3 regions of the Hafnia paralvei genome follow, and region 1 is predicted to be linked to each of the others. Evidence: predicted binding sites of a transcription regulator. Region 1 holds the regulator's gene; each other region holds the start of a gene.
The links. The regulator Fur, encoded in region 1, represses iron uptake genes when iron is present. The targets are predictions, from matches to a motif close to ATAATAATGAGAACNACTATCAA.
Positions count from the first base shown of each region.

Region 1 (2,278 bases):
GTGAATTGATTGAACAAATTTTGCTCGATCAAATTTTAAAATCTTAACGCCGCCAGCACACAATGACGACAAATCAATGCGGTTGAAAGTGCTATAGTGCGTAAAGTACGTACTGGTCTTTTTCAAGAATCTAGTTTAATTATTTGATATAAAAGGTATAAACGCGACATGGCAATCGTAGGCATTTTCTTTGGCAGCGACACGGGCAACACGGAAAACATCGCTAAGATGATCCAAAAGCAACTCGGAAAAGACGTTGCTGAAGTTCATGACATTGCCAAAAGCAGCAAAGAAGACATCGAAGCATTCGACATTCTTCTGCTTGGCATCCCAACGTGGTATTACGGTGAAGCCCAGTGTGACTGGGACGACTTCTTCCCCTCACTGGAAGAGATCGACTTCAACGGAAAACTGGTTGCTCTGTTTGGCTGCGGCGACCAAGAAGATTATGCAGAGTACTTCTGCGACGCGATGGGGACTATCCGCGATCTGATCGAACCTCGTGGGGCAACTATCGTAGGCCACTGGCCAACAGCGGGCTATCATTTCGAAGCGTCTAAAGCACTGGTTGATGATAAAACCTTCGTCGGTTTGGCTATCGATGAAGACCGTCAACCTGAACTGACCGCAGCTCGCGTTGATGCGTGGGTAAAACAGATTTCTGATGAAATGAGCCTGTCTGAGATTACTGGCTAAAATGAAATTGTGCCCGCAGACCATGAAAGTCTGCGGGTATTTCAGCGATTGGTGAAAGCAGTTTGCAACATTTGTGTAACTCATTTTTCCCGCTATGACGCCCACAGTCAGCAGAGTCACATATTTGTCAGTGTGTTACGTTTTATTTCCACCGTGTAATTACGCCCAAGTTGTTAACACGCCGCGGTTCCCATTTACCGCTATCAGCTTTATAATGAATCTCAATTATATTTTCAGTTCGGTGACAATTAAGGCAACGCTGGCAGCAAATGCAGTCTATCCTAAACGTCTCCGAGCCAAGTAACGGGACAGAATCCGAATGACAGATAACAATACTGCTTTAAAGAAGGCTGGACTTAAAGTCACGCTTCCGCGTCTTAAGATTCTGGAAGTTCTGCAAGATCCAACTTGCCACCACGTCAGCGCAGAAGACCTGTATAAGAAGCTGATCGATATGGGTGAAGAAATCGGTCTGGCAACCGTGTACCGTGTCTTAAACCAGTTTGACGACGCGGGTATTGTTACTCGCCACAATTTCGAAGGCGGCAAATCTGTATTCGAACTGACTCAGCAACACCATCATGATCACCTGATCTGCTTGGATTGTGGCAAAGTGATTGAGTTTAGCGACGATTCCATCGAGAAGCGTCAGCATGAAATTGCTAAAAAATATGGTATTCAGCTCACTAACCACAGCCTGTACCTGTATGGTCACTGCTCGGAAGGTGATTGCCGTGAAGATGAGACGCTGCACGACAGCAAAGCGTAAACCTGTATTTTCAGCAGCATAAAGCGACCTTAGGGTCGCTTTTTTATTGCCTAAAATTTGCGGTAGTGACGCTGTAGCCAAAGGTTGCAAATAAAAGTGACAGGCGAAAAAAAGCCCCTCAGGCAAGGGGCGAAACAACTCACAGCTCAACGTGTTATCAGGTTTATCCGACCCAATGATTAAAACGCAGTGATAAAACCATTTTATTCCGTGTTCCCTCCCCTATGCAGAGCAGGGAACACTTTCCTACAGATTAAGCCTGCACGGGTTCTGCACGGCTGTAACGCTTGCCATCTGGGCTAACTGAGCGAATCTGAACATCACCGGAAACCGTTGGCTGAGCTTTCGCGTCGTAACGCTGCCACTGTTTGCCACCATCTACAGAATATTCAATCCCTATCCCCGGCAGAGCGACGTTCGCTTCCAGTTTACCGCCAACAACTTTGGCACCAGGCACCGGTAGACGATAGCCAATACCGGCTTTGTCCATCTTAGCGAGCTCACGCTGCCCCATCAGGTTGGCGAAGCGCTGCCAGTCGCTGAGCAGAGACTTCTTATCAACCAGATTAGTTTCTCCGCCCTTGTATTCACGACCCGCTTTGTAATCCTGTTCCCAACCAGCGCGATGCCATGAACGCTCTGCGACAGTCATTACACGAGGATAGATTTTGTATTCCATCATTTCGTCAGTACGTGTGATTTCACTCCACAGCTGAGCCGAAAGACCATACACTCCCGGCCATGGCTTATCGCTCTTGGCAGTAAAGAATGCGCCGTCGCGGTCTACAGAGGTTTCCGCATTCTGTGGCATGT
Region 1 covers NZ_CP083737.1:1,439,419-1,441,696, reverse strand. The annotation lists gene ybfE (LexA regulated protein) at 1-47, shown strand, start outside; gene fldA (flavodoxin FldA) at 169-696, shown strand; gene fur (ferric iron uptake transcriptional regulator) at 1,016-1,465, shown strand; gene K9N75_RS06785 (beta-N-acetylhexosaminidase) at 1,719-2,278, opposite strand, start outside.

Region 2 (2,278 bases), 1.5 Mb from region 1:
ATATCACCGATAAACACGTTTTCTTCAGTCATGCCCTCAGTGGAGATGTTTTCCCCCAAGGCAGGGGCGCAAAACTGCTCTGCCTGTTGTGGATACTGCTGACGCCAGAAATGATAATGTTCGCGCGGGTAGTGGCACAACGCGCGATCGGGCCCGCCATGCACTTTTTTCTCTGCCTGCTCATCGCCATCCAGCCCCAGCCGGTGAAGCATCACGCCGCCCGTGATCTGACGTTTACCTATAGCGCTGGGCTTACTGCCCTCATAAGGAACGATGGTGCCGACATAAATAGTTGGATAGTGCATGTTGAGCTCCCAAAGCAGATTCTATTGAGAAAATGGCTATGGCAGTACTATACCGTGCTACTCGAGTTTAAAAACAAAAAAGCGTGGGTTTCCCCACGCTCTGATAGTGACTGTCTTTAACAGACTCTTATTTTTTCGCTTCAGCGAAGCGTTTTGCCGCTTCATCCCAGTTCACTACGCTCCAGAAAGCTTTGATGTAATCTGGACGACGGTTTTGATATTTCAGGTAATAAGCATGTTCCCATACGTCCAGACCCGCAATTGGGTAACCAGAAGCACCAGAAACGGCTTCGCCCATTAGCGGACTGTCCTGATTCGCAGTAGAAACCACGGCCAGTTTACCGTCATCTTTTAACACCAACCACGCCCAGCCGGAGCCAAAACGAGTTGCTGCTGCTTTCTCAAATTCTTCTTTAAATTTGTCAACGCTGCCAAAATCGCGCTCGATAGCCGCTTTAAAATCGCCTTTCAGCTCAGTTCCAAGTTTCAGTCCTTTCCAGAAGAAACTGTGGTTAGCGTGGCCGCCCGCGTTATTGCGTAACGCAGTGCGTTTTTCGGTCGGCACTTTGTCGAGCTGAGCAATCAACTCTTCGGCGGTCAGTTTTGCCAATTCAGGCAACGATTCCAGTGCAGCATTGGCGTTATTAACATAAGCCTGATGGTGTTTGCTGTGATGGATTTCCATCGTTTGCTTATCGAAGTGAGGCTCTAGTGCATCATAGGCGTACGGTAGGGATGGCAGGGTATAGCTCATATTCATCTTCTCCAGATTTCCAAGGAGCAAAACATCCGCTCCGGTTAAGCAGTCTGGTCATTATAGTTGATTAAATGATATTGAAAATGATTATCAATTACCTGCTGGCGATGTGGTTTTTGAGAAATCGGTAGCTTAAGCTTGCGCTACTTCAGCGTTAGCGCGGTTTTCAGCCTCATTTTGAGGTCAGGTTTTTATTCATTGTTTTTACCGATTGTTGTGATTGTCGCTAGCACATAGAAACTCTGTGCGCACTCCTACAACTCATAAGCACAAAAGCGAAGATGTGTTCCCACTGAAAATAATGGTTCTATTTTTCTTTAAAAATTATTTTCAAGAATGAGCTGATTTAATATCTAGCATGATAAAAATGCTTCTTACAGAAAGAATAAACACGTCAAAATAAATTCATAACGCTGATGAAAGTCAACATGACAAAACCAATTAAGCACCTGTAAAACATTATTATGCCACAGATTAATTTTATCGAGATAGCATAAGTGGTATATTTTGAGCTATAAGATTTATAGCATATCTATTATCAACAGCTCAAACTTAACGGACTAAAAATGGCCCACATACTATCAAGGAAGTATTCAAAGGCATTGACTAAAATCGCTTTAATCATTGGGCTATTATCGACTTGTGCTCATGCTGAGCTAACCTCTAATCTCAAAAACCTTGAAAGAAAATTACACTATCAGCAAGGTACTATAAATTTACTAAATGGAAATATCATAATTAATACAGGTGATAAATTTCGTTATCTATCACCTCAAGACAGTGAAAAGGTTTTAGTTGATGGTTGGGGAAACCCGCCCAGCGGTGAACTGGGACTTGGCATGCTAGTTCCCGTCGATTTATCTCCACTTGAGGAGAGAGGCTGGGGCGCTGAGATCACATTTGAGGATGATGCCTACATCTCCGATGACGATGCCAAAACTATTGATTATGATAAAGTCCTCAAGGATATGCAGCAGCAAACCTCAGTTGGAAATATAGAAAGACAACATCAGGGTTATGACCCGATATATCTATTAGGTTGGGCAGAAGCGCCTCACTACGATCAAAGCTCACATATTATTTATTGGGCACAACGTTTAAGCCTGAACCCTACTGCTTCGGATGAAGCAGTCAACTATTATATCAGAAACCTTGGTCGTAAAGGTGTATTGAGCATTAACATTATTGCCGACAAAAAAGATTTACCCGCAGTGAA
Region 2 covers NZ_CP083737.1:4,641,359-4,643,636, forward strand. The annotation lists gene yiiM (6-hydroxyaminopurine reductase) at 1-305, opposite strand, end outside; gene sodA (superoxide dismutase [Mn]) at 433-1,059, opposite strand; gene K9N75_RS21400 (DUF2167 domain-containing protein) at 1,629-2,278, shown strand, end outside.
Region 2: sodA (superoxide dismutase [Mn]) is a predicted target of Fur. The motif match lies at 1,134-1,156, and genes of this name have one in related genera.

Region 3 (2,278 bases), 730 kb from region 1:
TAAAATGAAAGAGTGCGGTGATTGCCCATTAAATTTAGAGTAATTATTTTTGCGTTAAAAATGCCATTAAAAATAGCTGGCTTATTGATCAAGGTCAGGCTTATTGGTTATCTGTCGAGTATCCTATCCCCTCTTTAAATCAAGGGATTTGATTCGATGAATTGGTATATTAATGTATTGAAGAATTACGCGACGTTTAATGGCCGCGCTCGCCGTAGAGAGTATTGGATGTTTTCACTCTTCCATACGCTTATACTGGTACTCACTCTATATATCTCCATGACATTTGAAACTGATGTTTCGGGTTTCACCGCTATTCTCTTCATACTGTATATGCTTGTCACGCTAATCCCACATCTAGCCGTTCTCGTCAGAAGGCTACACGATACCAACCAGTCCGGCTGGTTTTATTTTATTTCTTTCGTTCCATTTGTTGGACCTATCGTTCTGCTTATCTTTCTCTGTAAAGAAGGAACAAAAGGAGATAATCACTATGGGCTGGATACAAAAATAGAACAGCTAAAAAATAATTTTATCATTCAATAACCCAGTTAAACTTAAGCATCACTTCATGTTGAAATAAGAAAAACTTCTTTAAAAAAAAACTATTATAGCCATGTTATTTCAACTTATTCGCAAGGAAGTTTTAGACATGGAATGGTTTCTCAAAGTAGTAAAAGAAAATTACGCTAATTTCAATGGCCGTGCTCGCCGCAAAGAATATTGGATGTTTACCCTGTTTTCTTCCATTATCAGCATTGTATTATTTGTGTTAATGAGTATATTTTCAGATAGTATGCTGGTTATTATCTTTAGCATATTATCGATACTTTATTCATTAGTCATACTTATCCCAAGTCTGGCTGTCATCGCCAGAAGATTGCATGACACCAACCATTCAGGCTGGTTTTATTTCATTGCCCTGATACCGCTTGTTGGCCCTATCATCATGCTGATTACTCTTTGCAAAGAAGGTACTCGCGGAGACAACCAATATGGTGCCGATCCAAAAGCTGGTGATTTAATCTAGTCAGTCTTGCATCGCTGAACTCTAGTTCATGCAACGGTTAACTAAGCTTTCTTTGATATAGGTTGATATCTTCAACCTATATCATCGTAACTCGCTCATATTTTGTATCCCCTCTTGTTAGTTTATCTCTTAGCCATGCAACCCCTCAGCTAAAACAGCATTTCCTTAGATTAAAAACACATTAAGATATTGCGTTTTAATGACACTAACTCATTAAATTCAATGATGTTTATAAGGTTAATCATGATAAACAATGATTAATATGTGACAAAGATCACAAAGAAAAATAGTTTTTCCTTTTTTCCCTGAATAAAAGCTACCAAAGCTAACGAGAATAATTATCATTCTGTATCGCATTTAATAAAGCGATGTCATTGACTGGATAACAACCAGCGATGGCCAGAGAGCTCACAATTAATTATTAGATTTTCGTGCTTTTCAAGCAGGGATCATTAGATGAAATACAATGCGTTTATTTGCTCTTCGTTAAAAGCCGCGTTACCCATCGGCTGCTTATTCCTCCCTTTGAGTGCCTTTGCGGCCACAGAAGCTGATACAGCAACCTCTGGCAATGAAGACAAAATCGTCGTTAGCGCCAAAGCCAGTCTTCCTCCTCTAGGAAGCTATGAAAACACCGGGACTAAATCAGATCTGACCGCTCAGGATACTCCTCAGACAATCAATACTGTTGAAGGACAAGAACTGGACGAGCGTGGGATTAGCTCACTCAACGAAGCATTGCGCTATGTGTCTGGTGTCACCACCGAAAACCGTGGCGGTGCAATCACCCGCTTTGACGAATTCACCATTCGCGGTTTTAAAAACAGCGAAAACTACCTCGATGGCTTACAACTGCCTTATAACGAATGGAACATTCAGGGCCAGGTAGATACCTACATGTTGGATCGCATCGAAGTGATGAAAGGCCCAGCATCCGTTTTATACGGTAACGCCTCGCCTGGCGGTATCGTGAATATGATCAGCAAGAAACCGCAGAAAATCCAAAATACCGACGTTGAATTTGATACCGGCAGCGATAATCGCCGTGAGGGAAAAATCGACTCTACCGGACAAATTGGCGACAGCGATGTCAGCTATCGTTTTGTCGGTTTAGCGGGCGCATCTGATGGACAGGCTGAAGGCTCCAAGAATGAACGTTATTTATTAGCGCCCTCGCTACGTTGGGATATCGACGATAATAATAGTCTGTTAGTACAAGCGTTCCTGCAAAACGATCCTAAGGCGGGT
Region 3 covers NZ_CP083737.1:713,256-715,533, reverse strand. The annotation lists gene fhuF (siderophore-iron reductase FhuF) at 1-43, shown strand, start outside; gene K9N75_RS03295 (DUF805 domain-containing protein) at 157-546, shown strand; gene K9N75_RS03290 (DUF805 domain-containing protein) at 653-1,030, shown strand; gene K9N75_RS03285 (TonB-dependent siderophore receptor) at 1,487-2,278, shown strand, end outside.
Region 3: K9N75_RS03285 (TonB-dependent siderophore receptor) is a predicted target of Fur. The motif match lies at 1,353-1,375, and genes of this name have one in related genera.